DNA from 4 places in the Mesorhizobium sp. M0938 genome. Region 1 is predicted to be linked to each of the others. Evidence: predicted binding sites of a transcription regulator. Region 1 holds the regulator's gene; each other region holds the start of a gene.

What was found. The regulator PhoB, encoded in region 1, activates phosphate uptake and scavenging genes when phosphate is short. The targets are predictions, from matches to a motif close to TGTCATNNANCTGTCAT.
Region 2: a site for PhoB is predicted at 5,549-5,565, ahead of phnF (phosphonate metabolism transcriptional regulator PhnF). Genes of this name have one in related genera too.
Region 3: a site for PhoB is predicted at 5,887-5,903, ahead of NKH73_RS17360 (ceramide glucosyltransferase). Genes of this name have one in related genera too.
Region 4: a site for PhoB is predicted at 2,060-2,076, ahead of NKH73_RS02580 (PhoX family protein). Genes of this name have one in related genera too.

The regions. Positions count from the first base shown of each region.
Region 1 covers NZ_JAMYNS010000002.1:55,376-63,294, forward strand. The annotation lists gene xylF (D-xylose ABC transporter substrate-binding protein) at 1-576, opposite strand, end outside; gene NKH73_RS02910 (ROK family protein) at 844-2,091, shown strand; gene phoB (phosphate regulon transcriptional regulator PhoB) at 2,289-2,978, opposite strand; gene phoU (phosphate signaling complex protein PhoU) at 2,995-3,699, opposite strand; gene pstB (phosphate ABC transporter ATP-binding protein PstB) at 3,737-4,552, opposite strand; gene pstA (phosphate ABC transporter permease PstA) at 4,566-6,179, opposite strand; gene pstC (phosphate ABC transporter permease subunit PstC) at 6,172-7,560, opposite strand; gene NKH73_RS02940 (PstS family phosphate ABC transporter substrate-binding protein) at 7,682-7,919, opposite strand, start outside.
Region 2 covers NZ_JAMYNS010000011.1:175,203-183,121, reverse strand. The annotation lists gene NKH73_RS20795 (DapH/DapD/GlmU-related protein) at 30-644, opposite strand; gene phnL (phosphonate C-P lyase system protein PhnL) at 641-1,348, opposite strand; gene phnK (phosphonate C-P lyase system protein PhnK) at 1,351-2,127, opposite strand; gene NKH73_RS20780 (alpha-D-ribose 1-methylphosphonate 5-phosphate C-P-lyase PhnJ) at 2,124-3,023, opposite strand; gene NKH73_RS20775 (hypothetical protein) at 3,089-3,280, shown strand; gene NKH73_RS20770 (carbon-phosphorus lyase complex subunit) at 3,283-4,395, opposite strand; gene phnH (phosphonate C-P lyase system protein PhnH) at 4,397-5,008, opposite strand; gene phnG (phosphonate C-P lyase system protein PhnG) at 5,008-5,469, opposite strand; gene phnF (phosphonate metabolism transcriptional regulator PhnF) at 5,589-6,338, shown strand; gene NKH73_RS20750 (SRPBCC family protein) at 6,570-7,061, shown strand; gene NKH73_RS20745 (zinc-binding alcohol dehydrogenase family protein) at 7,222-7,919, opposite strand, start outside.
Region 3 covers NZ_JAMYNS010000009.1:9,817-17,735, reverse strand. The annotation lists gene phoU (phosphate signaling complex protein PhoU) at 1-5, shown strand, start outside; gene NKH73_RS17390 (magnesium and cobalt transport protein CorA) at 219-1,145, shown strand; gene NKH73_RS17385 (GcrA family cell cycle regulator) at 1,254-1,772, opposite strand; gene NKH73_RS17380 (aspartate aminotransferase family protein) at 2,125-3,324, shown strand; gene argF (ornithine carbamoyltransferase) at 3,342-4,253, shown strand; gene NKH73_RS17370 (Hsp33 family molecular chaperone) at 4,347-5,381, shown strand; gene apaG (Co2+/Mg2+ efflux facilitator ApaG/CorD) at 5,388-5,780, opposite strand; gene NKH73_RS17360 (ceramide glucosyltransferase) at 6,108-7,253, shown strand; gene NKH73_RS17355 (O-succinylhomoserine sulfhydrylase) at 7,278-7,919, opposite strand, start outside.
Region 4 covers NZ_JAMYNS010000001.1:523,742-531,660, reverse strand. The annotation lists gene NKH73_RS02580 (PhoX family protein) at 1-1,991, opposite strand, end outside; gene NKH73_RS02575 (hypothetical protein) at 2,198-2,536, shown strand; gene NKH73_RS02570 (phosphatase PAP2 family protein) at 2,549-3,247, shown strand; gene NKH73_RS02565 (helix-turn-helix domain-containing protein) at 3,427-3,696, shown strand; gene NKH73_RS02560 (SulP family inorganic anion transporter) at 3,814-5,538, shown strand; gene NKH73_RS02555 (adenylate/guanylate cyclase domain-containing protein) at 5,757-7,133, shown strand; gene NKH73_RS02550 (C40 family peptidase) at 7,217-7,919, opposite strand, start outside.

The sequences.
Region 1 (7,919 bases):
CCAGCCGTCCGTATAGGCCTCGCCGACATTCTTGATCTTGCCGCTGTCGATGGCGTCCTTGAGCACTTCCATGGAGCCGGCGAACAGGAAATCGGCATTCGGATCGGCGCCGGAGCCCTTGATGAAGACGTAGTTGCCCTCCGGCTTTACCTTGAACACTTCGCGGGCCTGCATGCGGCCGACTTCCTGGTTGTCGAAAGTCAGATAGAACACGTCCTTGTTCTCGATCAGCCGGTCATAGCCGACGACCGGAATGCCTTCGTCCAGCGCCTTCTGCACCGCCGGCCCGATGGCCGAGGCATCCTGCGCCAGGATGATCAGTGCATTGGCGCCCTGCGAGATCAGGCTTTCGACATCGGTCAGCTGCTTACCGGGATTGGACTGCGCATCGGCTGAAATATACTTGTCGCCGGCGGCCTCGATCGCCGCCTTCATGGCGGCTTCGTCGGTCTTCCAGCGCTCTTCCTGGAAATTCGACCACGAAACGCCAATGACCTTGTCCTTGGCCTGTGCGACCGATGCGAGCGTCAGCGACATGGCGACCCCCGCCAGAATGGCGGCTGCGAATCTTTTCATGATATTCCTCCCTGCACCGCGTGCGGCGCGACCAGACTGACCCGAGGGCCGGCACAAAGGCTCTATTTTTTCGAGCCTCGAAAAAACACTGATCCAACGCCGAAGCGCTGTCAACATCAATTCTGATGGATTTTGATGGCTTTCCGGCTTTTTTTCGAGCCTCGGAATAAACCGTGACAGCGGCTTCTGCTTCTGCCACTATTTGTCCGACATTATCGACGGCTTCCGATTTATGAGTCGCCGCGGTGACAGGGAGGAAGCAGCAGAATGTCGGTTGGAATCCGTCATGACGATTTGCGCCGCCGCAACCGGGCGATGGTGATTTCGGCCGTACGCCGGGCCGGCCAACCATCGCGGACCGAGATCGCGGCAACCACCGGCCTCAGCCATTCGACCATATCGGCGATCTGTTCAGACCTGATCCAGGAAAGCATCCTGACCGAGAGCAGGGCGAGCGAGGCCGTTTCGCTGAAACGCGGCCGGCCGCAGGTCGGCCTCGGCCTCAATCCGGAAGCGGCAGCGGTGTTGGCCGTCGTGTTGTCGCTGAATTTCCTGTCGGTCGCCGTCATCGATTATGCCGGACAAGTCGTCGCCGAGGAACAGCGCCGGCTGGACACGCTGACCATGTCGCGCGACGAGCTGATCGGCGAATGTGTCGCCATCGTCCGGCGACGGCTCGAAGATCCCGACCTCGACGTCCAAAGCGTCGCCCGCATCGCACTGGCGATCCAGGGTATTACGGATTCCCATGCGCGCGCCATGTTGTGGTCGCCGATCACGCCGCAAACGAACATCGCTTTCGCCGACATTCTTGAACGCGAATTCGGCATCCCGGCCATCATGGAAAACGACTGCAACATGATGGCCGTGGCGCTGCGCTGGCGCGACCCGGATCGCTACCGCAACGATTTCATCGCTATTCTCCTCTCACACGGCATCGGTATGGGGCTGGTGCTGAAGGGCGAACTGTTCACCGGCACCCATTCCTCAGGCGGCGAATTCGGCCACATGATCCATCGGCCGGGCGGCGCGCTTTGCCGTTGCGGACGGCGCGGCTGCGTCGAAGCCTATGCCGGCAACTACGCCATCTGGCGCAATGCAAGGCAATTGAGCGAGAATGCCGAACCGGTTGCCGATGTCAGCGATGCCGACATGCGGGCACTGGCGGCCCGGGCGCGCGAGACGGACGGACCGGAGCGCGAAGCCTACCGCAAGGCCGGCGAAGCGCTCGGCTTCGGCCTAGGCAGCCTGTTCGCGCTGATCGATCCGGCGCCGGTCGCCATGGTCGGCGCCAGCGCTGCCGCTTTCGACCTGATCGAGCCTGCCCTGCGCGAAGCCATCGCCCAGACCGCCGGCGGCCAGCATTCGGGTTCGATTTCCTTCGACACCGAGCCGAACGAATTGCCGCTGATCCGCGAAGGCTGCGCCATGCAGGCGCTGAATTTCGTCGACCAGGAGATTTTCGCGCCGGGCGCGCAAGGAAAGTCCGGCACGATCAGGAAGGACGTGGCCTGAGTTCGAAAGGCAAGGAACAAAGGCGGATTGCGACTTGGATGTGTTGAGATTCAGGTCAGGCCACGCCGGAGTCGAAGACGGGCGCGAAACAACCAAACCGGTGGCTTCCGAGAACCGGAACGGAGCGTAACGTTTAAGTACGTACCGGAAACGCAGGAAATCGCCATTCGCGGGCCGGCATCACCTGGAGTATCAGCCTAGTCTTCCCTGATCGCATAGCCCGCGCCGCGGATGGTACGGATGACATCGGGCATGCGACCATTGTTGACCGCCTTGCGCAGCCGCCCGACATGGACGTCCACCGTGCGTTCATCGATGTAAATCGTCTCGCCCCAGACATTGTCGAGCAACTGGCTGCGCGAGAAGACGCGACCGGGGTGCCGCATCATGAATTCGAGCAGCCGGAATTCGGTCGGCCCGAGCCGGATCTCGCTCTTCTTGCGGTAGACCCTGTGCGATTCGCGATCGAGCATGATGTCGCCGACCTTCAGCACGCTGGACAGCACTTCCGGCTTGGCGCGGCGCAGCAGCGCCTTGACTCGGGCCATGAATTCCGGTGTCGAGAACGGCTTGACCAGATAGTCGTCGGCCCCGGTCGAGAGGCCGCGCACCCGGTCGCTCTCCTCGCCGCGCGCGGTCAGCATGATGATCGGCAACCGCTCGGTTTCGGGACGCACCCGAAGACGCCGGCAAAGCTCGATGCCGGAAACTGCCGGCACCATCCAGTCGAGCACCAGAAGATCGGGCACGTTTTCCTGCAGCCGGATTTCGGCCTCGTCGCCGCGTGTCACCACCTCGACCTGATAGCCTTCGGATTCCAGATTGTAGCGGAGGAGGACGCCCAGCGGCTCTTCATCCTCCACCACCATGATGCGCGGCGCGATCATCGATCGGTCACCCCCGTCATGTCGCCGGCGCCGTCGTCGTTTCGTCGAGCTTCGGGCGATCCGCCGGCAACTGCTGCCCGGTCACGACATAGTAGGCGTTTTCGGCGATGTTGGTTACATGATCGCCAATACGCTCGAGATTCTTGGCGCAGAACAGAAGATGCGTGCAGGCGGTGATGTTACGAGGGTCCTCCATCATGTAGGTCAGGAGCTCGCGAAAAACCGCCGTGTATTTGACATCGACCTTCTCGTCGGCGGCGCGTAGTTCCTTCAACGCGTTGGCGTCTCGCGACACGTAGTGCTCGACCACGCCACGGAGCTGTTCGAGAACGAGATCCGCCATTGCGTCGATACCGTGCGAGAGATTACGCGGCGTGGCGCTCTGTCCGACTGCGCTGACCCGCTTGGCTATGTTCTTGGCCAGGTCGCCGATGCGCTCCAGATCGCCGGCCATCCGGATTGCGCCAACCACGGCGCGCAGGTCTTGCGCCATCGGCTGCCGCTTGGCGATCAGTGTGATCGCGCTGTCGTCGAGCTCGCGCTGCCGGGCATCCATGATGGCATCGTCAGAGACGACGCGCTGCGCCATGGCATTGTCCGACGCGAGCAATGCGCGGATCGACGCAGCTACCATCGCGGCGGCAAGCTCGTCCATGTCACGGATCAGCCTGTCGATGTGTTCCAATTCCTCGTCGAAGGAGGCGACGGTATGTTCACCCATGATGCTGTCCTCGTGTTCGAATTCGCCGCCGGACCGCTCAGCCGAACCGGCCGGTGATGTAGTCCTGGGTGCGCTTGTCGTCGGGGTTGGTGAACATTTTGTCGGTCGCGCCTTCCTCGACCAGATAGCCGAGATGGAACATCGCCGTTCGCTGCGACACGCGCGCTGCCTGCTGCATCGAATGGGTGACGATGACGATCGTGTAGTTCTGACGCAGCTCGTCGATCAGCTCCTCGACGCGGGCGGTGGCGATCGGATCGAGCGCTGAGCAGGGCTCGTCCATCAGGATCACTTCCGGCGACACCGCGATGGCGCGCGCGATGCACAGGCGCTGCTGCTGTCCGCCGGAAAGGCCGGTGCCCGATTCGAGCAGGCGATCCTTGACCTCGTTGAACAGGCCGGCCTTCTTCAGGCTCGATTCGACGATGCCGTCCAGCTCCGCCTTGCTTCTGGCCAGACCGTGAATGCGCGGACCGTAGGCGACGTTTTCGTAGATCGACTTCGGAAACGGGTTCGGCTTCTGGAACACCATGCCGACGCGAGCCCGCAGCTCGACGACGTCGATTTTCGGGTCGTAGACATCCTCGTTGTCGAGCGTGATCTTGCCACTTACTCGCGCGATGTCGATCGTGTCGTTCATTCGGTTCAGGCAACGCAGAAAGGTCGACTTGCCGCAACCCGACGGGCCGATCAACGCCGTCACCTGGTTCTCGCGGACATCGAGATCCACGTCGAACAGAGCGCGCTTCTCGCCATAATGAACAGAGACCTTTTCGCCCTTCATCTTGATCGAAGGTTCGTTGGTTCCGCTATTCAGTTTCTGTTCGACGCTGGCTTCCGTCATGATGTTCATATCCTCTAACTCCTTACCAGCGCCGCTCGAAGCGCCTGCGCAGTATCACCGCGATGGCATTCATGATGACCAAAAACACTAGCAAAATCAAAATCGCCGCCGAAGTCTTCTGCTGGAATCCAGCTTCCGGGAAATCGGCCCACATGAATATCTGCACCGGCAGGATCGTCGCGGGATCGGTGAAGCCGCCGGGAATGTCGACGATGAACGCGACCATGCCGATCATCAGCAACGGCGCGGTTTCACCCAGCGCATGCGCCATGCCGAGGATGGTGCCGGTCATGATGCCCGGCATCGCCAGCGGCAGGACGTGATGGAATACGGTCTGGACCTTGGACGCTCCGATGCCAAGTGCGGCCTCGCGGATCGACGGTGGCACGGCGCGCAGCGAAGCGCGTGAGGCGATAATGATGATCGGCAGCGTCATCAATGCCAGCACCATGCCGCCGACCACCGGGGCCGAGCGCGGCAGGCCGAAGAAATTCAGGAATACGGCAAGTCCAAGCAGGCCGAAGACGATCGAGGGCACCGCCGCCAGATTGTTGATATTCACTTCGATGATCGTCGTCAGCCGGTTCTTGGGTGCAAATTCCTCAAGATAGATCGCCGCCGAAACGCCGATCGGGAATGCGATGGCGAGCGTCACGATCATGGTCAGGAACGAACCGACGACCGCGCCCCAGACACCGGCCAGTTCCGGCTCGCGGCTTGCGCCGGTGAAGAAGAAGATCGAGTTGAACCGGCTTTCGATCAGGCCGGCGCTCTTCAGCGTATCGAGCCAGACGATCGTCTTGTCCGAAATCTTTCGCGATGCTTCCGGCGTATTGATGACGCGCAGGAATGCCTGGCCGCTCGCGGCGGGCGTCGTGCTGTCGAGCGCCTCGATCACCGTGCCCTTTGCGATCGCCGTCCCGTTGGCCCCAGGCGACAGCGCGGTCAGCTTGACCGTGCCGCCATTGAACGCGACCAGCAGCGACGACGCGCCGCTCGTCAGCGTGAGCATGCCGTTTTCGCCCTCGGTCGCACCATGGCCGCGCGCCAGCGCCAGCATGGCATCGTCGCCGAAGGTCAGATCGATGTCGCCGCTGGTTTGCGAAGGTGTGACGCTTGTCGAAATCGCTTCGTCCGAACCGACGTCGGCAAGCAGACCCTTGAGATAAAGATCGGCGAAATCGTCAAGTGGGACCGCATAGTCCACCGTTTTTCCGAGCATCCCTGGATCAGCAGCGATATCTTTGCGCAGGAAGACGCCTGTGCCGGTGGAAATCAGCCCGCGCAGCAGGCGCTTGTCCTGACGGCTCGTCACATCCGGAAATTTTGCCGTAAGCGCTTCCTGGGCGATGGCGTCGTAGTTGACGGCATCGAGTTTCGCCGGGTCGACCTTGGCCGCCGAAAGATCGATAGGCAGCGTCAGATAATTCTGCCGCAGCGCCGGGATCGCCTGCGTGACGATCGTCGACAGGAGCAGCACAAGGAAGAGGCCGGCCAACGCGACGGCTGCGGCGCCAAGCCATTTGAACCACGTTTCCGTTCGGTAACGGCCCTTCAGCCGCGCCTTCGCGGCATCGTCGGTATGAATGCTGACGGGGCGTCCGACGACGCCGAATGACGAGATCGCATCAGTCATATTGCTCTCGGTACTTCTGGACGACGCGCAAAGCGACGATGTTGAGGGAAAGCGTGATGCAGAACAGCACCAGGCCGAGCGCAAAGGCTGCAAGCGTCTTGGCGCTGTCGAACTCCTGATCGCCCACAAGCAGCGTCACGATCTGCACCGTCACGGTGGTGACGGCTTCGAGTGGGTTCGCCGTGAGATTAGCTGCCAGCCCCGCCGCCATGACCACGATCATGGTTTCACCGATTGCGCGGCTGACGGCGAGCAGCATCGCCGAAACGATGCCCGGAAGGGCCGCGGGAAGGATCACCTTTCGGATGGTTTCAGACTTGGTCGCGCCGAGGCCGGCGGAACCGTCCCTCAGCGATTGCGGAACGGCGTTGATCACATCATCGGAAAGCGAGGAAACGAAGGGAATGATCATGATGCCCATGACCACGCCTGCGGCGAGCGCGGATTCTGACGCAACGTTGAGGCCCAGGCTTTCGCCGAGACCACGGAAGTAGGGTGCAACCGTCAGCGCGGCGAAGAAGCCATAGACGACGGTCGGAATGCCGGCGAGGATTTCCAGCACCGGCTTTGCGACCGCGCGGACGCTTTTGGAAGCGTAATCCGAAAGATAGATCGCAGCCATCAGCCCGATGGGCGCAGCTACCAGCATGGCAATGAAGGTGATGAGCAACGTGCCGGCAAACAGCGGCACCATGCCAAAAATGTCCTGGTTGACCGCCCCGGCTTCCGCTCCGGCGCCGGTAAAGGCGCTCTGTGGCGACCAATGCGTGCCGAACAGGAATTTATAGAGCGGCACCTGTTGGAAGAACCGCAAGGATTCGAAGATGAGCGACAGGACGATGCCGATCGTCGTCAGGATCGCGACCGCCGAACAGGTGATCAAGAATGCTCGAAGAACGCGCTCGACCACGTGGCGCGCCCGGTAGGCCTGTGCGATGCGCGAATAGGCCCAGTAAAATCCGGACGCGGAAAGCAGAAGCGCGACGGCCCAGATGATCCAGGCGCTGGTCGCATGGATCGATTTGTAGGCGGCCGCGGCTGCCTCTTTCGTAGGATCGGCGAAGCCGACAAGCCCGCCAAAGGCCATCGCACGAGCGTCGCGGATGAAAGCTTCGACTTGCGGAATGCCCATTCCCGACAACTCGGCGGAGAAGCGGTCGGCGATGATTGACGATTCAATTCCCGGCGTCACCATCGACCACAACACGATCGCAAGCAGCGCGGGACCGGCAGCAAAGAGCGCCAGAAACATGCCATGCTGCCCAGGCAGCGAATGCAGCCGCGCGACGTCGCCATTGACACTGGCAATGGCGCGTGTGCGGCCTATCCAATAGGCCGCAGCAGCCAAAACTAACAGAAGAACAACGAGATAACCGACCATGATTCAGGACGTCCCCTCGACCGCCGGCCATCCACCGGCTCAAAGCACGGGACGTTGGTCCCGCGCTTTGTGCTTTAGAGCATGAGGGTCAGAGCGGATATTTGCCCGGACCCCGAAAAAATCAGGAGCCCATGCCCTTCAGGGCCTTGGCGTTTTCGGCCCACGTGGCGCGCTCGGCGTCCGGCAGCGGGATCAGGCCCTTGTCGGCCAGATAACCCTCAGGACCCCATGCACCCTCGGAGGTATACTCGGCGATGAACTCTTGCATGCCGGGGATGACGCCGACATGCTCTTTCTTGGCATAGATGTAGAGCGAGCGGGAAACGCCATACTTGCCGGATGCGATGTTCTCGAAGGTC
Region 2 (7,919 bases), on a different contig from region 1:
AGGGATGTGAAACGGCGGGTCGCCCTCCGTCAGCCGTATTTTTCCAGAAAGGCTTCCGCCGAAAGCGCGCGAAAATCCTCAAGTGCGGCGCGCAGGCGGACATGGTCCCAATTCCACCAGGCAAGTGCCTGATAGCGTTCCGCCGTGCGGCGGTCGAAGCGTTCGCGGATCGGTTTCGCCGGCACGCCGCCGACGATGGTGTAGGGCGCGACGTCCTTCGATACCACGGCGCCGGCGCCGACCGCCGCGCCATCGCCGACGGTGACTCCGGGCAGGATGGTCGAGCCGTGGCCGAGCCAGGTGTCGTGGCCGATGTTGACGTGCTTGGCGCGGCGCTGGGCGAAGAATTCGCTCTCGTGTTCGGCGTCGTCCCAATAGTCCGAGGCGCGATAAGTGAAATGGTGCAGCGTCGGCCGCCAGGTCGGGTGATTGGTGGCATTGATGCGGACGCTGGCGGCGATGTTGGCGAATTTGCCGACCGTCGCGCACCAGACACCGCAGTCCTGCATCATGTAGGAATAGTCGCCAATTGTGCTCTCCGAAACCCGGCAGCGGTCGGCGATCTCGGTCCAGCGGCCAAGCGTCGAGTTCTCGACTTCCGCCGTGTCATGGACGAGCGGCGCTTCCGACAGCTTTCTTGTCATGCAGCGATTTTCCCGGCGGCAAAGGCGGTCACGTCGATGACACGGTCGGCGACCGCCTCGCGCACGTCGTGGTCGTGGAAAATCCCAAGCAGCGCGACGCCGGCCGCCTTCTTGGCCGCGATCAGCGCAATCACCACATCGCGGTTCCTGGCATCGAGCGAGGCGGTCGGCTCGTCTAGCAGGAGGATCGGGTGCTCGGTGATGAAGCCGCGCGCGATGTTGACGCGCTGCTGCTCGCCGCCGGAGAAGGTCGCCGGCGGCAGCATCCAGAGTTTTTCCGGCAAGTTGAGCTGCGCCAGCAAGGCGCGCGCCTTATTGCGCGCAACCTCACGGTCCGCGCCGCGCTCGACCAGCGGCTCGGCGACGACATCGAGGGCAGAAACGCGCGGTACGGTGCGCAGGAACTGGCTGACATAGCCAATCGTGAGCCGGCGCACGGCAAGCACGGTGCGCGGGGTAGCCGTCGCGAGATCGATGAGCCCGTCTTCGTGCTGGACGATGATCTGGCCTTCGTCGACGGCATAGTTGCCGTAGAGCATCTTCAGGATCGAGCTCTTGCCGGCGCCGGACGGGCCGCCGAGCACTGCGCATTCGCCGCTCCTGATCGAGAACGACACGCCGGCGACGACAGGCAGTTTGATGCCGTCGCGCAGATGCATGGTGAAGCTCTTGGCGACATCGGAGACGACGAGCGGGGTTGCCATGGTTACACCTGAAGTATCGAGGAAACGAGAAGCTGGGTGTAAGGCGCGCGCGGATCGTCGAGCACGCGGTCGGTGAGGCCGCTTTCTACGACGCGACCATCCTTCATCACCATCATGCGTTGCGACAAAAGCCGCGCCACGGCGAGGTCGTGGGTGACGACGATGGCCGCAAGGCCGAGATCGGTGACCAGGCCGCGCAACAGATCGAGCAGGCGCGCCTGCACCGAGACGTCGAGGCCGCCAGTCGGCTCGTCCATGAACACCAGCCGCGGCCCGGTGACGAGATTGCGAGCGATCTGCAGGCGCTGGCGCATGCCGCCGGAAAAGGCGCGCGGCTCGTCGTCGATGCGGTCCTCGTCGATTTCGACACGCGACAGCCAGTCGACCGCAGTGGCGCGGATCTTGCCATAGTGGCGGTCGCCGACCGCCATCAGCCGCTCGCCGACATTGGCGCCGGCCGACACCGTCATGCGCAGCCCGTCGGCCGGGTTTTGATGGACGAAGCCCCAGTCGGTGCGCATCAGAAAGCGGCGTTCCGCCTCACTCATGCGGTAGAGCTCACGGAACTGGCCGTCGCGCATACGGTAGCTGGCGGTGCCGGAACTCGGCAGCAGCCTGGTCGACAGGCAATTGAGCAGCGTCGTCTTGCCGGAACCGGATTCGCCGACGACAGCCAGCACTTCACCCGGCCAGAGGTCGAACGTGACATTCTCGCAGCCGACGCGCGAGCCGTAGAATTTTGACAGCGCTGAAACACGCAGCAGCGGTTCGTCGGTCATTGCGCCGGCTCCGTTTTTTCCAGGGCAAGAGGGGCTTCGGGCGCAAGATGGCCGCGATGGCCTTGTTCGCGCCGCTTCTCGCAATGATCGGTGTCGGAGCAGACGAACATGTGGCCGCCATGGTCGTCGAGGATGACCTCGTCGAGATAGACGTTCTCAGCCGCGCATAGCGCGCAGGGCTGGTCGAAGGTCTGCACCTCGAACGGATGGTCCTCGAAGTCGAGACTGACCACCTCGGTGAAGGGCGGCACTGCATAGATACGCTTTTCGCGGCCGGCGCCGAACAGTTGCAAAGCCGGCGAACGGTGCATTTTCGGGTTATCGAACTTCGGCGTGGGCGACGGGTCCATCACATAGCGGCCCTCGACCTTGACCGGGTAGGCATAGGTGGTGGCGATGCGGCCGTGTTTGGCGATGTCCTCGTAAAGCTTCACATGCATGAGGCCGTATTCCTCCAGCGCATGCATCTTGCGCGTTTCGGTTTCGCGCGGTTCGAGGAAGCGCAGAGGTTCGGGGATCGGCACCTGATAGACCAGCACCTGGCCCGCACTTAGTGGATGTTCGGGGATGCGGTGGCGGGTCTGGATGATAGTCGCTTTGGCCGTCTCGGTGGTGACGGAGACATTGGCGACCTTCTTGAAAAAAGCACGGATCGAGACCGCATTGGTGGTGTCGTCGGCGCCCTGGTCGATGACCTTCAACACGTCGTCCGGGCCGATGATCGAAGCGGTGACCTGGACCCCGCCAGTGCCCCAGCCATAGGGCATTGGCATTTCGCGCGAGGCGAACGGCACCTGATAGCCGGGGATGGCGATGCCCTTGAGGATCGCCCGGCGGATCATCCTTTTGGTCTGCTCGTCGAGATAGGCGAAGTTGTAGGTGGCGATGTCGGTCATGGCGATCACATCCGCATTGTGCTATCGAATCGGCGTCCAAGACGCGGAAACAGGGGCGAAATCGGATGACCCAAACCGGTTGGATGTATCTCGGAATTCTCCTGCTGATGTTCGCCTGCGTGGTTGCCTTTATCCTTCGAAGAATGGTTTCTCCCGCAGCCAGGGTAGGCGCGCACAGCGAGAGCATTGGCCCCAGCGGCGGGCATGGCGACCATTCGCACGACAGCGGTGGCGGTGATGGCGGGTCGGGCGACTAGGCTCATTCCGCGGCCTCCTTCTTTTCTTCCAGCATGTCGGCATTTTCGCGGGCGTCGTGCTCGGCGCGCATGCGGCGCACCAGGTCGAGCTCGGCCTGGAAATCGACATAGTGCGGCAGCTTCAGATGCTCGACGAAGCCGGTCGCCTGGACATTGTCGGAATGCGAGATGACGAACTCCTCGTCCTGGGCCGCGGCGACGACATCTTCGCCGAATTCAGTTGCACGAAGAGCGCGGTCGCACAGCGCCATGGCCATAGCCTTACGCTCGCTCTGGCCGAAGACGAGGCCGTAGCCCCGGGTGAATTGCGGCGGCGCCTTGGCCGAGCCCTTGAATTGGTTGACCATCTGGCACTCGGTGACGCGAACGGAGCCGAGCGGTACTGCGAAGGGCAGCTCCGGCACGTCGAGTTCCAGCTCGACCTCGCCGATGCGAACCTCGCCGACGAAGGGATGGTTGCGGGCATAGCCGCGCTGCGTGGAGTAGCCGAGCGCCAGCAGAAAACCCTCGTCGCCGCGTGACAGCGCCTGCAGGCGGATGTCGCGCGCCATTGGAAATTCCAGCGGCTCGCGGGTGATGTCGCCGGGGACATGATCCCCAGGCATGTCGCCATCAGGCTCGATCAGGCCTTCGCGGGCGAGGATCGCGGAGACGCGCGGCATGGCTTCCGCCTCGGTGGCGCGCTGCAGCGGCTCGGCGACATCGCCGCCCGCGGCGAGTTCGGGGTCCAGCAGCCGATGTGTGTAGTCGAAGGTCGGGCCGAGCAGCTGGCCACCGGGCAGGTCCTTGTAGGTCGCCGAAACGCGCCGCTCGACCAGCATCGCGCCGGTGTCGATCGCCTTGGTGTAGCCGAAGCGCGGCAGCGTGGTGCGATAGGCGCGAACCAGGAAGATCGCCTCGATTATGTCGCCGCGCGCCTGAACGATGGCCAGTGCCGCCAATTCCCTGTCGTAGAGCGAGCCTTCGCTCATCACCCGGTCGACGCCGAGCGCCAGCTGCTCGACGATCTGATCGAGGCGCAGCGCCGGCACCGAACGGTCGCCGCGGCGGCGGTCGGCGAGCAGGGCGTGGGCGTTGACAATGGCGGCTTCACCGCCTTTTACCGCGACATACATATCACGCCTCCATCATCTTGATGCGCGTCGTGCGCGGCAGGCAGGTAACACCGTCGGGGGTGGCGAGGACGATGTCGATGCCACGCGGAAAGCGCTTGATGTTCTGCTTCCACTGCTCGACGAAGTGGCGCGGCATCTGCGCCGGCGCGATGGTTGCAGTCTTTTCGATGCCGGGACCTTCGAGCAGCAGAGGGGCGCCTGAAACGAGATCGCTGACTTGCAGGATCAGCGTCGTGGAGCGGTCGGGGTAGTCCTGGGTACCTTGCGAAAAGCCGTCGAGCGCCATCATCTCGGCCGGCGTGGCGATCAGCGCGAAATGTGCATCGGCCGGCGTGTTGGCGAGCGGCGCGCCGGTGTGGAAGCCCAGCCAGGATTTCACCGCTGCTGGGGCTTGCAAAACGGGGTCGAGCCAAAGCGGCGTGTCGTTGTCGCACAGCGCCAGCGCGATAGCGCCCGCGGTGGCAGACAGCGGCGCCGGCGGGCGGGCAAAGACCGGCAGGGGCTGCAAGGTGCCCGGCCGCGCCATCGCATCCATCACGGCGCGGAACACCGTCTGGGCGTCGAACACGGGATCGGCAAAGCCGCCCTCAATCGCTTGCGTTGCGATGTCCATCAGTCTTCTCCGCGTACCATGGTGAAGAAATCGACCTTCGTTGCCGCCGTCTCGGCGCGCCGCCGTTCACGTGCGCTGGCCAGTGCGGTTTGTAAGGGCGCGATTAGCTTGGTCTCGACCTCGTTGCGGCGGGCGGGGTCCTGCCAGAGCGCGTCGGCGATTGCCGCAAGTTTTGCTTTCTGCTTGTCACGGCCGAGGGCGTAGCAATGGCCGACTTCTCCCGAGGCAAGCCGCACCGTCGCGCGGGTGACCGTTGCCTCGCCGACATTGAACGGCGCGCCGCCGCCGCCGATGCGGCCACGCACGGTGACTAGGCCGGTTTCGGGACCGCGCAGGAGTTCCGCTTCCGAAGGCAGGCCGGCCTCGTTCCAGAGGCGGACGATATCGTCGCCGGTCGATTGCGCCAGCGTCGCCATGACGGCTTTGCGCTCGGCCTGATCGCGCGCTTCCTGTCCTCGCATGACCGCCATCCCTTCTCCGCAAATTTGTCTATTGATTTAGACAATTATACAAATTATACCTATTCTCTAAAGCGTGTCCATGACGGATGGATGACAGGGCAAAAAAGATTGGGGCAGAAATGAGCGGGCCGCAGATTGCCAGCAGTATAGAGCGGCGCAGCGGCGTCTCACTGTGGCGGCAGATCGCCGACCGGATCCTGCATTCGATTGCCGTCGGCGACTTTGCCGAGAATGCCGCGCTGCCGCCGGAAGTCGCACTGGCCGAGCGCTATGGCGTCAACCGCCATACCGTGCGCAGCGCCATCGCAGCCCTTGTGCAGGACGGCGTGCTCAGGGCCGAGCAGGGGCGTGGCACTTTCGTGCTGTCGCGCAAGCGGCTGTCCTATCCGATCGGCGCCCGCACCCGTTTTTCGGAGGGCTTGCAAGGGCAGACATCGGAGCGCCGCAGCGTGCTGCTCGAATCTGCGGTCGAGCCGGCCAGCCGGCGGATCGCCGAAGGGCTGGGGCTTGCCAAGGGGTCGCATGTCATACGCCTTGAGACACGCGGCGAAGCCGATGGGCGGTCGGTCTCGCGTGCCACCGGCTGGTTCGACGCGGGACGCTTCGCCGGCATCGATGCCGCCATGGCTGAAACCGGATCGGTCACCGCTTCGCTCGAGCGTTTCGGGGTCAGTGACTATCTCCGGCAATCGACGGTCTTGTCGGCGCGCCACGCCGATGCCGCCGATCTTGCCGATCTCGATCTACAGCCCGGCGCCATCGTGCTGGTCACGGTCGCGGTCAATGTCACGCTGGACGGCCAGCCGATCCAGTTTGCTGAAACGCGGTTTCCGGCTGAGCGTGTCGAGCTTAGACTGTCGGCGCTTTAAGGTGCGCCGATATTCAGCTGAGGCCGGCCTGCAAAACAAACCGGGCACCCTGTTTGAACGCGTCACAACCTGCTGCAGGGATCCACTAACAACGGACCCGTTGTGAGACACCGAGATCATCGACGATGATTCCTACGTTGTCCATCCGTTTGAGCGCCATCTGGGGCGCGGCGCGTCTCGGACTTCCTGCGCCGTCACGGCGCAGCACGATCGCAGCGTTCTCAGCCTCAATTGACATGTTATATTTTAATAACATATTTTGAGAGAAAGCAGGACCATAGGAGGTTCGTCATAGCGCAAAGCGAGGAAATTCGGCTTGAGCAGCAAGCGGCGGCGTCTCCCGCCCGGGTCTGGGGGGCGCTGATCCGGCCTGCACTCTGGTGGAACGAGGGGGTGAAGCTGGAGCCGAGGATCGGCGGCCACTTCTTCGAGCCCTGGAGCGACGGCGTTCTCGAGCACCGCACCACCGGGACGATTACCGAAATAGACCCGCCGCACCTTCTGGCCATGACCTGGAAGGACGAGGAATGGGAGTTCGAAACCGCCCTCACCGTCACCATCGTCGGTCAGAGCGGTGGGGCGCTCATTTCGCTCCAGCATCGCGGCTGGGAGGGGGCGCCGGTGGAAGAGCGGGCGCCGCTGATCTCGGATCACCGCGGGGGCTGGTCACGACACCTCAAAAATCTTGCGGCGTGCGCCGAAAGTATGACCGACAGGGGCTGAAGGAGAGATCATGGTGGGGCGGAAGTCTCCGCTGGCGCCATGTGAATTGTCAAAGCGATCTAGCGACGCGACACCGCCCGTAATTTAGAAGTGCGACAGTGACGGGCAAGGACAGTCACATTCCCTGCAAACTAGGTCTCGCCGCCGGGGCACTCCGGTCTCATCCGACCTGGATGACCGCCTTGATCAGGCCAGATTTCTCATGCGCCCAGCGGGCGAGGTCGCGCGGCGTCTCGTCAAGCGTCGTGCGATGGGTGACGAGCTTCGCCAGCGGCACAGCACCATCGCGGATCGAGGCAGCGACATGGTCGAAATCGGCGCGAAGCGCATTGCGGCTGCCGATCAGCGTCATTTCGCGCTTGTGGAATTCGGGATCGGAAAAAAGGATGTCGTCCTTGACGACGCTGACCAGGACCAGCGTCCCGCCATGCGCGACATGGGCGAAGGCCGACTGGACGGACTGGGTGTTACCGGTGGCGTCGAAAACCACGTCAAAACCTTCGCCGCCGGTCGCCTCCCGCACCAGATCGGTCGCAGACGCCCGCGAACCGTCGAGGGTCGCGAAGCCGAGTTCGCTAGCGGCGAAATCCAGCCTCTCCGCGCTCATGTCGAGCAGCGTCACGTCGAGACCGGCGATGCGGGCAAACAGCGCCGTGCCGAGCCCGATCGGCCCGGCGCCAATGACCAGGGTGCGCGCGGCTGGCTGCGCCAGCGACCGCCGCACGGCATGCGCTCCGATCGCCAGGAATTCGACGGCGGCGGCATCGGCCAGCGACAGGCCGTTTGCCGGATAGAGATTTTGCGCCGGCACCAGGATCCGTTCGCACATGGCGCCGTCGCGATGCACGCCGAGCACCT
Region 3 (7,919 bases), on a different contig from region 1:
AGTAAACGGCCAGAGCGAGAAGATCCCGTCTGAACTCATCTCGCTCTGCCTCTCGAACGCTTCATGAAACTGCGCTAAACTATCCGGACGTAAGCTTCTCAGTTCCGCGATGAAGGCCACGCTTTCAGGAGGCTGCGATGGAATATGTTCGGGAGTTCATGCCTGCGCCGCCGCCGACCAGCATCATCGCTTCCGGCGTCTAAACGGCCGGCCGGCGTATCGCCGACATTCCGATCGAGGAAGCTGGCGAATGGGCCAAGAAGCCAGACCATGTCGTCTGGATCGGCCTGCTGGAGCCCGACCGCAATCTGTTGCTTCGCGTCCAGGCGCAATTCCATCTGCATGATCTGGCGATCGAGGACGCAGAGCATCCGCATCAGCGGCCCAAGATCGAGCAATATGGCGACGCCTTGTTCATCGTTGCCCGCACGGCTCAATTGATCGACGGTCGTGTCACCTTCGGCGAAACCCATCTGTTCGTCGGTGCCGGCTACATCGTCAGCGTCAGGCACGGCCCATCAACCTCTTATGCCGCGGTTCGTCAGCACTGGGAAAGTTGCCCGCATTCGCTGGCCAAGGGCGAGGATTTCGTCCTCTACGCCATTCTCGATTTCATCGTCGATAACTACATGCCGGTGCTCGAGCAGATCGAGGATGAGGTCGAGGCGATCGAGGACAAGGTTCTGCTGAAACCTATGGCCGGCTCCGACATAGAACGGCTTTACATGTTGCGCCGCGACCTGTTGCGCCTGCGCAATGCGGCACTGCCGCTGGTGGAAGTCTGCCGCCGGCTGACCAGCGCCGACCTGCCGCAGATCCATGCGGCTATGCACCCTCTGTTCCGCGACGTCACCGACCACATCCGCACCGTCCAGGAGAAGATCGACAGCTTACGGGAGGTGCTCGCATTTGCCTTCGAGGCGAGCCTCCTGGTTGGCCAGAGCCAGGAAACGGCGATCACCAAGAAGCTCGCCTCATGGGCTGCAATCCTGGCGGTGCCGACGGCGCTCGCAGGCATCTACGGCATGAACTTCAACGACATGCCGGAACTTAGGATGGAATATGGCTACCCGGTCGTTCTGGGAGCGATTATTTTGGTCTGCTCAGTTCTCTACTGGCGTTTCCGCAAGAGCGGCTGGCTGTGAAAGAGAGCGAATAGCGAATAGTGAATAGTGAATAGAAACAGCTTTGGCCTTTGCAGAAAGGTGCAAGGTCTTTCTTGCCCTATTCGCTACTCCCTATTCGCCATTCGCTCAGCGGCTGCGCCGCCGCTCCGAAGCGGGCTGGAACGCAACCCGGGCGTGGTACTTGCAATAGGGCCCGGTTTCGGCCGCGTCGTTGCCGCAGAAATGGAACTCTTCCGAAAGCGGATCGCCATTGGGCCATTTGCATGTCCGCTCGGTCAGCTCGACGAGTTGAAGATGCCGTGAAATCGGCACGACGACATTCTCGACCGGGCGGATGTAATGACGCGCGACAGGCTCGGCGTCGAATTGCGCCTGCAGCGCCGTCGCGCCGATCGACGTGGTGATATGCCGCGCGGTGCTTGCTGCCCGTGACACCGATTTCTGGACGGTCGATCCCTGTACGCTCTTTTTCTGACGCGCCGGCGTGGCGGTTGAACGCCCGCGGCCCGACAGTTTCAGCCGATGCACTTTGCCGATGACCGCATTGCGGCTGACGCCTCCAAGCTGTGCGGCGATCTGGCTGGCGCTCAGTCCCTCCGACCACAATTTTCTAAGAAGTTCTACTCGCTCGTCAGTCCAGTTCATGACCGCGCTCCTGCTGAGGCGTGAGGCAATCGGAATCCAATCCCGACCCGGCTTCTGCCGGGCAGACACCACATATATCGGGTGATTAGGTCCGCCGCACGAAATCTAGTTATTTCTCGACTACAATTACCTTATGCGCTGACTCGGTGACAAGAGTCCCGAGGGCAACACGAATCGGTTTTTTCGGTTTTCCCCAACTTGCCCGGTCGCTTATGAGCCGGCATCTGGCTGGGAGGCTTGTCGCGTGTCTTTGCGCGACGTTTTCGTTGACTTCATGGCTGAAAAACACGATAAGCCGCAAAGGCCGCCGCTTTGGCGGCTTTTTGATTTTCCGGTTCCGGAGACGCATATAATGAGCGGTTCGGCGCTTTTCGAGACCTTTACCCGCGCACCCCTGGCCTTCGACCACGGGGAAGGCACTTGGCTGATTACCGACAAGGGCGAACGATATCTCGATTTTGCTGGCGGCATTGCCGTGAATTCGTTGGGCCACAGCCATCCACATCTGGTCGCTGCACTTACAGAGCAGGCCGCCAAGCTCTGGCATATCTCCAACCTCTACGAGATTCCGCAGCAGAGACGGCTGGGTGAGCGGCTGGTCGACGCCACCTTCGCCGACAAGGTGTTCTTTACCAATTCCGGCGCCGAGGCGCTGGAATGTGCGATCAAAACGGCGCGGCGCTACCACTTCGTCAAGGGCCATCCAGAACGTTTTCGTATTATCACCTTCGAAGGCGCTTTCCACGGCCGCACCCTGGCGACGATAGCAGCGGGCGGCCAATACAAATATCTCGAAGGATTCGGGCCCAAGGTCGAAGGCTTCGATCAGGTCGGTTTCGATGACATCGACGCCGCCGAAAAGGCGATCACGTCGGAGACCGCAGCGATCCTGATCGAGCCGGTACAGGGCGAAGGCGGCATCCGCCCGGTGCCGACACAGTCGCTGAAGCGGCTCCGGCAGCTCTGTGAGCAGCATGACCTGCTCTTGATTTACGATGAGGTCCAGTGCGGCATCGGCCGCACCGGAAAACTGTTCGCGCATGAATGGTCCGGTGTGACGCCTGATATCATGGCAATCGCCAAGGGCATCGGCGGTGGCTTTCCGATGGGCGCCTGCCTGGCCACCGACGAGGCGGCGGTCGGTATGACCGCTGGCGTGCATGGCACCACTTTCGGCGGCAATCCGCTGGCGATGGCGGTCGGCAACGCCGTGCTCGACGTGGTGCTGGAAGACGGCTTCCTGGAGGATGTCCAGCGCAAGGCGCTGTTGTTGAAGCAGGGGCTGGCGGGCGTTGCCGATGAATTTCCTGATGTCATAGAAGACATCAGGGGAACCGGGCTGATGCTCGGCCTGAAATGTGCGATGCCCAACACCAAGGTGAACACGGCGCTGCGCGATCAGCATCTGCTGACGGTTCCGGCGGGCGACAATGTCATCCGCCTGCTACCGCCGCTCACCGTCACCGATGCTGAGATCCATGAAGCGCTCGACCGCATCCGCACCGGCGCCCGGGGCCTGGCGGATGCCATCGCCGCGGCTGCCGCGAAGTAACAGTCGAAAGACCCCAAATGAGCCTTCGCCATTTCACCGATCTTTCCGCCGTTTCCGAAGGCGATCTGCGCTTCATGCTGGACGATGCGGTCGTGCGGAAGACAAAGCTCAAGGCCGGCGAGCGGACCAAGCCGCTCGAAGGCAAGGTGCTGGCCATGATCTTCGACAAGCCGTCGACGCGCACGCGCGTGTCCTTCGACGTCGGCATGCGCCAGCTCGGCGGCGAGACCATCATGCTGACCGGCACCGAGATGCAGCTCGGCCGCTCCGAAACCATCGCCGACACGGCCAAGGTGCTGTCGCGCTATGTCGATGCGATCATGATCCGCACGACATCGCATGACCGGCTGCTGGAGCTGACCGAGAACGCCACCATTCCCGTCATCAACGGGCTGACCGACGATACCCATCCCTGCCAGCTGATGGCCGACATCATGACCTTCGAGGAACATCGCGGCCCGGTTGCCGGCAAGACCATCGCCTGGACCGGCGACGGCAACAATGTGCTGCATTCCCTGCTGGAAGCCTCGGCGCGGTTTCGCTTCAACCTGAATGTCGCCGTGCCGGAAGGCAGTGAGCCGGCGCAGAAGCATATCGACTGGTCGAGAGCGCATGGCGGTAAATTGCATTTCACCCGCTCGCCCGAGGAGGCGGTGCACGAGGCCGACTGCGTCGTCACCGACTGCTGGGTGTCTATGGGCCAGGAGCATCGTGCGCGCGGCCACAATGTCTTTTCACCCTACCAGGTCAATGCGGCGCTGATGGCGAAGGCAAAACCGGACGCATTATTCATGCATTGCCTGCCGGCGCATCGCGGCGAGGAGGTCACCGACGAAGTCATCGACGGGCCGCATTCGGTGGTGTTCGATGAGGCCGAGAATCGACTCCACGCCCAGAAGGCGGTTTTGGCCTGGTGCCTCGGCGCTTGATCCGGGCCGCCTTGATCCGGAAGCGCGTGATGCCTATCTCAACTGCATCACGCAAATCGAGCGCGTTTCGACGCATGCGCCCCGGAGGGCGGCATGGCCGCGCCCCGGAGCTTTGTCATGTTGGAAACTCATCAGTTGGCTGAACATCAACCCAAACTCGGCGAATTCGGCTACGCCGGCGACGATCATGTCGTGCCCTTCGAGGTCGGCCCGCTCGACGTGCGCGGCCGCACCGTCCAGCTCGGGCCTATGCTCGACGCGATCCTCAGCCGTCACGACTATCCCGAGCCGGTCGCCCGCCTGCTGGCGGAAGCCTGCGTGCTGACGGTGCTGCTTGGCACCTCGCTCAAGTTCGAGGGCAAGTTCATCCTGCAGACCCGCACCGACGGGCCGGTAGACATGCTGGTCGCGGATTTTTCCACGCCGTCGGCGCTGCGCGCCTATGCGCGTTTCGATGCCGACCGGCTGGAGGCGCTGACCGCCGCCGGCGAGACGTCGCAGCAGACGCTGCTCGGCAGCGGCGTCCTGGCGCTGACCATCGACCAGGGCGCCCACACGCAGCGCTATCAGGGCATCGTCCAGCTTGACGGCGAGACGCTGGAGGAGGCCGCGCGCACCTATTTTCGCCAGTCGGAACAGATCCCGACCGATCTCAGGCTCTCGGTGGCCAAGCTGTTGACGCCCGGCATCGGCGGCGCCCGCGAGCAGTGGCGCGCCGGTGGCATCCTGGCGCAATTCCTGCCGCAATCGCCCGAGCGCATGCGCGTGCCCGACCTTCCGGGCGGCGACGGCGATCCGCGCGGCGAGATCCACGATCCCGCCGACAATTCCTGGCAGGAATTGCTGGCTTTGCTCGGTACGATCGAACCGACGGAACTGATCGACCCGACGATCGGCGCCGAGCGGCTGCTTTACCGGCTGTTCCACGAGCACGGCGTCCGCGTCTTCGGCGGCGTTCCGGTCGCTGACCAGTGCTCATGTTCCAAGGAGAGGATCCGCGGCATTCTCGAAGGCTTCTCCGCCGACGAGATCAGGGACAGCACCGAGGATGGCGGCATTCACGTCGCCTGCGAATTCTGCTCGAAGCAGTATGACTTCGACCCAGCGGAATTTACCGCGGCGCAGTAACAGCTGTCAGTTGACGGTGCGCCGTGTGCCCGGCAAGTCGAGCGAAAAGGCGGGGATGGCGATATCGAACGTCTCGCCCCGCTTGTTGCGCATCGTGTAGTGGCCAACCATGATGCCGGAAGGCGTCGGCAACGGGCAACCGGACGTATATTGATAGCTGTCGCCGGGGTTGAGCTCGGGCTGGTCGCCAACGACGCCGGCGCCGCGCACTTCCTCGACGCGGCCGGCGCCGTCCGTGATATGCCAATAGCGCGACAGAAGCTGAACGAACTCGTCCGACTGATTGTCTATGGTTACGTGATAACCCCAGACATAGCGGTTCTCCGTCGGGTCCGAGCGATCTTCCAGATAGAACGGCCTGACCAGCACTTCGATGTTGCGCGTGACGGCGCGGTACATGGATTACTCCGGTTGCTGCGGCAGGGAACATTTGTCCCGCTGCGCGGTTTGATGCGGGAGCGCAGACCCCGTTTGCCGACCTCAAAGCGCCCGTGCCGAAAAACAATGTCATTTAAGTGACACATGACAATGTTGGTGTGCACAGACCGTGCCGGGGCGACTCGGGCGCTCTGTCGACTACCACATCGGCCCGTAAATCGAATTCGATTTTCGGAAAACACGATGCGGTAGACTCAAAAAGCGTTAGAGCGTCCTTTGCGCGTCCAAATGGACGCGGCGCTCTCATGAAACGGCCGCAGGCGGCCTTTCCGGAGTGACCAGATCTCGATGGAACTGACTCTCGCAGCCGCCGTTGCATCTTCAGCCCTTCTTCTTTCAAATCTCGCCAGCATCATGCTCGCCTCGTCGCGGCTGAAGAAGCGGCATGTCATCGCTGCACCCTCCGGGAAGCCGCCGCCTCTCTCGATTGTCGTGCCGTCGCGTGGCGTCGAGCCGTTCACCGAGGAGACGCTTCAGCGCGCCTTCTCGCTCGATTGGCCACACTATGAACTGATCTTCTGCGTCGCCCATGCCGACGATCCAGTAGTCAATCTCATCAACGCCGCTATTGCCCGCTATCCCAATGTGCCGGCGCGGCTGCTCACCGGCGATGACCGCATTAGCGCCAATCCCAAGCTCAATAACTGCGCCAAGGGTTGGGAAGCCGCACGCCACGACTGGGTCATCCTTGCCGACTCCAACGTGTTGATGCCCAAAGACTATATCCAGCACCTGATGGCCGCATGGCGGCCGACCACAGGCCTTGTCTGCTCGACCCCGATCGGCTCGCGGCCGGATGGCTTCTGGGCTGAAGTCGAATGCGCTTTCCTCAACACGCTGCAGGCGCGCTGGCAATATGCCGGTGAGGCACTTGGCCTCGGCTTTGCCCAGGGCAAGAGCATGCTGTGGAACAAGCCGATGCTTGACGCGAACGGCGGTATCCACGCGCTCGCCGCCGAGATCGCTGAGGACGCCGCTGCGACCAAGCTGGTCAATGGGCTCGGTTTGCGCGTCAACCTCGTCGCCTCGCCATTCGAGCAGCCGCTCGGCCAGCGTACATTTGGCGAAATTTGGTCGCGCCAGGCCCGCTGGGCGCGGCTGCGCCGCGTCACCTTCCCGCTGTTCTTCGCGCCCGAGATATTAACCGGCGCGGCAATGCCACTGCTGTTGGCGCTGATTGCGGCGACAAGTGCCGGCGTCAGCTTGCCCACCACGGCTTTATGCGTACTGCTGATTGCCTATCTGCCGGAATGCATGCTCGCCTGGTCCAAGGGCTGGTATCTCTCGCCACGCACCGTCACCGCGATGATCGTGCGGGATACGGTGCTTCCCGCCATCTGGGCACGTGGCTGGCTGGGCGGTGCTGTCGAATGGCGCGGCAATGCCATGACCATCCGCACCAAGGCTATGACCGAGTTGGAAGAAAGCGTCTGAGAAATCCCTGCCGCGCGGCGACTGCTATTTGGCTGATTTAAGTGCCTGCTCGACATCCGCGAGCAGATCGTCCGTGTCCTCAAGTCCGACGGACAGCCTCAGCGTGCCCGGCCCGATGCCGAGTTCGGCGCGCGCCTCATCGCTCAGATTCTTGTGCGTCGTTGTCGCCGGATGGGTGATCAGGCTCTTGGCGTCGCCGAGATTGTTGGAAATCAGCACGATATCGAGCGCGTTCTGGAAGGCGAAGGCCGCCTGCTTGCCGCCCTTGACGTCGAGGCAGATCAGCGTCGAGCCGCCCGACATCTGCTTCTTGACGACCGCCGCCTGCGGGTGGTCGGCGCGGCCCGGATAGATGACGCGGGCGATCTCCGGCCGCTCGGCAAGAAAATCCGCGATCCGGCCGGCACTTTCCGTCTGCTGGCGCACGCGCAGCGGCAGCGTCTCGAGGCCCTTCAGCAGCGTCCATGCGTTAAACGGCGACAGGCTGGGGCCGGTGTGGCGGAAATAGTCGTGCAGGTTCTCGTCGATCCACTTCTTGTCCGACAGGATGACGCCGCCGAGGCAGCGGCCCTGGCCGTCGATGTGCTTGGTCGCCGAGTAGACGACGATATGGGCGCCGAGCTGCAACGGCTTCTGCTGCAAGGGCGTGGCAAAGACATTGTCGAC
Region 4 (7,919 bases), on a different contig from region 1:
CCACCGCCCTGTTTGGTGATGGCGACGACCGACGGCCGCACCGGCATATCGGGCTTGAAGTCGGGCCAGCGGGTTGACAGGTCCTCATAGTAAGAGGGGCGGCCAAAAGGCTCCCAGTCTTCGCCGCCATCGGCCGGATGCTGGACCGCGACGAAAGCGGTCTGGTCGTCGGGTGTGAATATCGGGCCACACAGTTCAGCACCGATCGGTACGCGGAAGAACAGCTTTGACGTCGCCCGCGCCTCGCCTTCGGTGTCGACGGCCCACAGGCCGTCGGTGCGCCCGGTCGCCTTCGGACCCTGGCCATCGGTCGAGACCCAGAGCCGGCCGGCCGAATCGACGAAGCAATTGTCCGGCATGCCGAACCAGCCATTGGCGGTCGTCGCGGTCGAGAAGGTGGCACCGACTTCGGCCACCGAGGGATCGCCACATTTCAACAGGATTTCCCACTTGCCCTTGGTGGCAGTGAAATCGCCACCGTCCTCGACGATCTCGATGATGTGGCCGAAGGCGTTTTCGGCGCGCGGGTTGGCGGCGTCGACTTGGTCGGCCTTGCGTTTCGAATTGTTGGTCAGCATGACATAGACCTTGCCGGTCGTCGGGTTGGGCTGAATGTCCTCAGGACGGTCCATCTTGGTGGCACCGAGAAGATCGGCCGCAAGCCTTGTCCCGATCAGCACGTCGGCCTGGCTGGCAAAGCCGTTTTCGGCGGTCAACGGGCCCTGACCGTGAACCAGCGGCAGCCATTCAAGCGTACCGTCCTCGGCGAATTTGGCAACATAGAGCGTGCCGTCGTCGAGAAGATCCATGTTGGCGGCGCGGTCCTCGGCGTTGAACTTGCCGGCTGTGACGAATTTGTAGACATAGTCGAAACGCTCGTCGTCACCTTGGTAGAACACCACACGGCCATCCTTGGCGACAGCCGACTCGGCGCCTTCATGCTTGAGGCGGCCAAGCGCGGTGCGCTTTTTCGGGACGGAATTGGGCTCAGTCGGATCAATCTCGATCATCCAGCCGAAGCGGTTCGGCTCGTTCGGCTCCTTGGAGACGTCAAAGCGCTCGTAGAAATTCGCCCATTCATAGGTGCCTTCAGGAATGCCGTACCGCTTGTAACTTGCCGCTTCAGGATGATCGGCGGGAAGCTCGCCAGCGAAATAGCCGTGGAAGTTCTCCTCGCCAGACATAACCGTCCCCCAAGGCGTGAGTCCACCAGCACAGTTGTTGACGGTGCCCAGCACCTTCGTGCCGGTCGGATCGGCGTTGGTCTTGAGCCGGTCATGGCCGGCAGCCGGGCCGGTCAAAGCCATCTCGGTCGTGGAGGTGATCCGGCGATTCTGCTTGCCGTCGCGCACGACCTGCCACTTTCCGTCGACCTTGCGGATTTCGACGACGGTCATGCCATGAGCCGCCATTTCGATGTCGACGCGCTTCTTGTCGGCGGGCGAAACCTCGATCTTGCCCTCACTGATCTTGACGATGCCGGGGAACATCAGATGCGGGTTGGTGTATTCGTGATTGGTGACGAACAAGCCGTGCTCGGCCGAGCCGTCGATCGGGATGTAGCCGACATAGTCGTTGTTGTAGCCGAATTGTTTGGCCTGAGCCTCCGCCGACTGGTTGACCGGATCGAATTCCGGCGAATCGGCAAACAGCGGATCGCCCCAGCGCAGCAGCACGTCGGCGTCATAGCCGGCGGCGACATGATGCTTGTCGTCGACGCCTGCCTCGACCTCGTCGAAGGTGAAGGCCGAGCCGGCGGCGGCGCGGGCATCGTCGGCGAGCATCAGCGCCAGCGGGCTGACGGTGACGGCGATGGCGGTTGCCGCGAGCGATCCCTGCAGGAAACCACGGCGCGAGAAACGCGCGGCGATGATCTCGCCTATCGTCTGGTTGTCGGTGGGATTGGTTCCTGGCCCATCGTTTTCCTCGAGCAGGCTGGTGCGGAACTGGGCGTCGGGGGCGCGATGTTCAGTCGAGCGATGTTCGTTCATGTGGACTTGCCTCTGGCTTCTTTGGGATGGCTGGAGCGTCTTGCTTGACTGACCGCTATCGCCAGCAGATCACAGTTTGATGACGTTGCCAGCCAATTTCCAGTCCCGATTCCGTGTCGATGATCGGCCCCGCTTGACCGCAACCGACGCTTCGGAAACAAGATCTGCGGCAGGCACGGAAGCACCGCTTCGAGAGGGATAAAAAAGTGAGTTTTTGGGGACTGGGGCAGCTCGGTATTTCGACGGTGATCTTCCTTCTGGCGGCGACGGCCGCCAAGCAATGGGGACTGGCGCCGAGCATCGGCAAGATCATTCTGACCTTGGCGCTCTATTCGCTGGGCAATCTGATTATGCTGAGGCTGATCCGTGAATTCGGCATGTCGGTGTCGTTCAGCCTGTCGGCGGTGATCCAGTTGGTGTCGGTGAACGTGGTGGCACTGGTTTTCTTTGGCGAGCGCGTCAATGCGTTGCAGGCGACCGGGATCGTGCTCGCCGTCGCAGCGGTGGCGCTGATCACGCTCGGACCCTATCTGCAAAAATTGTAATTGCGAGGGCCGATGAAGAACACCACAACCAAGTTGCTCAGCTGGATCGAATTCCCGGTGTTGCTGGCCGGACTGGTCATTGCCGGCGGACTATGGGGGTTCGAGGAACTGATGGAGGTGGCGCGAGACACCACGCCGCACGCCTTCGACACGGAAATCCTGCTTGCCTTTCGTGAAGCGGGCCAACCCGACGATCCGATCGGCCCGCCATGGCTGGAAGGGGCGATGCGCGACATTACCAGCCTCGGCAGCGCCAGTGTCCTCGTGTTGATCACTGCTGCGGTGATCGTCTATCTGCTGCTGATCCACAGGCCGGGACCAGCATTTCTCGTTTTCGTAGCGGTGGCGGGCGGGCAGGCCTTGTCGAGCACGCTGAAGCTCGGAATCGACCGGCCTCGCCCCGAGCTCGTCTCGCATCTCGCCGACGTGGCGACGCTTTCGTTTCCGAGTGGCCATGCGATGCTGTCGGCGGTGACATATTTGACGTTGGGCAGCATGGCGTCGCGCTTCCTGCCTGGGCGAACGACGAAGATCTACGTGCTGTCGCTGGCAGTGCTGACGACGGTGCTGGTCGGCATCAGCCGCGTCTATCTCGGCGTTCATTGGCCGTCCGACGTGCTGGCCGGCTGGTGCGCCGGCTTCGCCTGGGCCATGCTGTGCTGGCTGGCCGCATGGGCGTTACAGCGATGGCGCGGGCAGACCGACACCTGAGCGACGCTGCGGCTAACACTCCTCGAAATTGATGACGGCCGAGGGCCTGCTGTCCCAGTTGGCGCGCAGGCTCGGCAGGACCTTGGTGTGCACGTCTGACATATACATTATGATGCTTGAAACATCACAATGATGGTATTATACATAGGAATGTAGACTTAGACGGGGGTTTTTAGCCGATGATCACTGCCGCGCAGATGCGCGCCGCAAGGGCGCTGGCCGGCATCGATCAGAAGACGCTTGCCGAGCGCGCCGGGGTTTCGCTTCCAACCATCCAGCGCATGGAAGCGAGCGACGGCGTGGTCAGGGCCGTGGTCGACACGCTGATGAAGGTCATCCAGGCCCTCGATGAGGCCGGCGTGGAACTGATCGGCGAGAATCAGGCCAGCGAGCGCGGCGGCAGGGGCGTGCGCCTCAAGCCGGTCGTGCCGAAGAGCCCGCCGGGCTGAGTCGGTAAAAGTCGCGACGGCGACCGCCGACAGTCCTGCCGACGATCTCGCCGCCTTGGTTTTTATGCATGTCGTTGCCCAGTTTGAGCGACCTGCATCAGGAGCGAAAGGCAGTCCATGGATCGGCGGGCAATTCATCAACCGGCCCAAAGTCCGGCAAAGCCGACTTTTTCCGAACTGTTCACGCCGAAGCTGGTGACAGTGCTGCGCGAGGGCTACACAGCAGAGCACTTCAAGGCCGATGCCATTGCCGGGCTGACCGTGGCCATCGTGGCGCTGCCGCTGTCGATGGCGATCGCGGTCGCATCCGGCGTGACGCCGGAGCGCGGACTCTACACGTCCATCATCGGCGGCTTCCTCGTCTCGGCGCTCGGCGGCAGCCGCTTCCAGATAGGCGGGCCGGCTGGCGCCTTCATCGTGCTGGTAGCGGCAACGGTGGCGCGGGTCGGTGTCGACGGGTTGCTGCTGGCGACAATGATGGCCGGCATCTTCCTGCTCGCCATCGGCTATCTCAGGCTTGGCACCTACATCAAGTTCATTCCCTATCCGGTGACCGTTGGCTTCACCGCCGGCATCGCCATCACCATATTCTCCGGCCAGATCGTCGAGCTGTTCGGGCTGAAGCTCGCCGGCAAAGAGCCCGGACCGCTGGTGCCGAAGCTGATGGCGCTCAGTGAGGCGGCCGGCACGGTCAATCTCGCTGCCACCTCCGTGGCCGTACTGACCATCGTCGCCATTGCCCTGATGAAGCGATGGCGACCGAAATGGCCCGCCATGCTGATCGCCATCGGTCTGGCATCGCTTGCCGTGGCGCTGTTTTCCCTGCCTGCCGAAACCATCGGCACGCGCTTCGGTGGCATCCCGCGCAGCCTGCAAATGCCGGCCTTTCCGCCGATCAGCTTCGACAAGGTAATCGACGTCCTGCCGGACGCCATAGCCTTTGCGCTGCTCGGCGCGATCGAATCGCTGCTGTCGGCGGTTGTCGCCGATGGCATGACAGGAAGGCGGCACCGCTCCAATTGCGAACTCGTTGCGCAGGGCTTTGCCAACATCGCGTCGGCCCTGTTCGGCGGCATCTGCACCACCGGCACCATCGCTCGAACGGCGACCAACGTGCGGGCCGGCGCGCATGGACCGGTTTCGGGCATGATCCACTCGGTCCTCCTGCTTGCGCTGATGCTGGTGGCAGCGCCGCTGGCCAGCTACATCCCGCTTGCAGCCCTTGCCGGCGTGCTGGCGGTGGTGTGCTGGAACATGTTCGAGAAGCAAGCCTTCGCCACGTTACTGCGCGCTTCGCGCGGCGACGCGCTGGTGCTGATGGCGACCTTCCTGATCGTCGTCTTCCGCGACCTCACCGAAGGCATCGTCGTCGGTTTCGCTCTGGGCTCGATCCTGTTCATCGACCGCATGGCCAAGAGCATTGCGGTTGAGCCGGACCAGAGATTGGTGCCGGACGACGTCGCCGACAGAACCGGTGCCGCGAACGCCTATGATTCCAGTGAAGCCAGCGATACCGACACCGTCGTCTACCGTATTTCGGGCGCCTTCTTCTTCGGCGCCGCCTCGACCGTCGCCACGGTGCTGGACCGCATCGCCGACCAGCGCAAGAACTTCATCCTCGACTGCTCCGCAGTGCCGTTCTTCGATTCTACGGCAGCCAACGTCATCGAGGGCGCGGCCCACAAGGCGAGGGGCGCCGGCGTGCGCTTCATCATATCAGGCGCTTCGCCGCAGACACGTCGCATGCTGATCAACCACGGCGTCAAGCGGCCGCTGGTGACATACGCCGCCTCGATCAGGGATGCGCGGGCGCAACTGGCAGGGAAGCGGAAGACGGAGTAGCGACCAGGATTTTGCCGGTCAGTGGGTCATCTGTCAGTGCAAGAATGTCCGCCCGTTGCTTCAGTTTCCACCATGATCTTTTGTCTGGACATTTTTGCTCTTTGCAGCCGCGCTTCAAAAATGGAACCACATTCATGGTAGAGTTCGCGCACTGATTTGCCAGTAGAGCGCGGGTTTGCCGAATGCGTGACACGTCCCCGTGAAATCGAAGTGATCCTATGCCGACCGCGCCAACACTTGAACTTCGCCGCTATTCGCGCCTGAAAAATTTGCGGGAGCGCGCAGAACGCCAGGGTGCTGCATTGCAGTTCTGGGCGCGTACGGCATCGCTCGCCGTGATCTCCTGCTTCTTTTCATCGATCAGCCGCTGGGATGCCTCGCTGCTCTTCGTGCTGGCGGGCCTTGTGCTGTTCCAGCTCGTCGGCCTGATCCAGTTTCTCTTTGCGCGCCGTCGAAACGCGCCATGGTGGATCGGTTACCTCGTGGGTACGCTGGACATCATTCTGTTGACCGTTCTGCTGGTAACGCCCAACCCGTTTTCCCTGGAGGTCGCGCCGGCCGCCATGCAACTGCGCGAGGGCAGCTTCAAATTCCTGCTGATCTTCGTATGCCTTGGCGCGCTGACTCTTTCGACACGATTGGCGCTCTATCTCGGCGCGCTCGCGGCCTTGACGTGGGCGATCGGGGTGGGGTGGGTGATTTTTCATGCGGGAACCGTCATTCCGGCGACGAACCTCTATTCGCTGCCGATGACAGAGCGACTGAACCTCTATCTCAATCCCAATTTCGTCGATACATTCGCGCAGGCGACCAACGTGTTGGTTGTGCTGATTATCGGCGCGATCATGGCGCTGGTCGTCTCTCGTTCCCGACATCTGTCGGAAGACTATGTCAAGGCAGAGCGCGCCCGCGCCAATCTTGCCCGGCATTTTTCGCCCAATGTCGTCGACCAGCTCGCCACGGATGACGAGCCCTTCGGCCCGGTCCGCCGGCAGGATATCGCGGTGCTGTTTGCCGACATCGTCGGCTTCACACATTATTCCGAGGATCATCCGGCCGAAGCAGTGTTCGAACTTCTGCGTCAGTTCCACCGTCGCATGGAGCAGGTCGTTTTCGACCACCATGGCACAGTCGATAACTATATCGGCGATTGCATCATGGCGACATTCGGGGTTCCGCAAGCCAGCCATGACGACGCGACTCGGGCCATCCAATGCGCTGAAGCGATGATCGCCGCTCTCAAAGACTGGAATGTGCAGCGGGTGTCCAGGGGATACCCGCCGCTGGACGTTCGGATCGGTGCACAATACGGCGCAGTCGTCATCGGCGCGGTCGGCAGCGAGCGCAATCTGTCCTTCGCGGTGGTGGGCGACACCGTCAACGTCGCCAGCCGTTTGCAAGCGCTCTGCCGTGAGCTTCAGGCGAATATTTGCTTTGGGTCACGACTGATTGAGGCCGCGCAGGCGGAATCGCCCACGACACGGTTGAATGCGCGCGATCATGGACCGGTGAGCATCCGCGGCCGGGACGAACCGGTCCATGTTTGGGTCGAACACAGAGCCGAAAACCAGGGCGCTGTTGCGGTCTCGGCGTGATATAGGCCGCCAGTGAAACGCCTGCACTTCGGCCGGATAGCGGCCGCGCCATAGGGGTATGTCCTGACCCAGGCCGAAAGCCATCACGTGCCTGAGGTGATTGCTCCAGCCTTCGCTGCTGCGGCGTCTGTGCCTGCCTTGTCCTCCCAGGCCACCGTCCGGTAGTCGAAACCATATTCCAGCGTCGGTTTGACGATGCGGAAGAAGGGCGACAGGTCGAAGTCGCGCGGCGTGTAGAGCGAGTGGTGGCGGATGTGCAGGATTTCCTTACGCGAATAGTTCGACTGCGCCGAGGCACGGCCGGGCGCCCGGGTGATCTCGGGCAGGATCGGATAGCGGATCTGGCCATAGGCCTCGGCGATCAGCGAGGAGCAGATGGCCCGGGTCGGGTCGCCGGAACCGAAAGCCAGCATGCGGCGGCGCCAGCGCACCGGTACCGGCGGTGTCGGGAAGAAGTAACGCAGCATGTCGAAGATATTCTTGAGGTCGTATCTGAGGCCGAGCTTGCCGATCATGAAGGTAACGACCTTGTCTCGATCTTCCGGCACCAGGCCGCTCGCCCGGCAGATGCGCGTATTGTAGGTCCGGTAGCGCGACAGCGGCACGGCGATGCAGCCATCGCCAAGTGTGACCTCGATCAGGCGGCGACGCTCCGATCCGTCCTCCGGTTCGGGCAAGGCATCGCCGATATAGAAGGCCGCATGCGACCACGTCGACTGGGTCAGGTATTTGATCGCTGCCGAGATCTTCTGATTGCCCTCGATGAGCAGGATGTCGCCGGGCTCG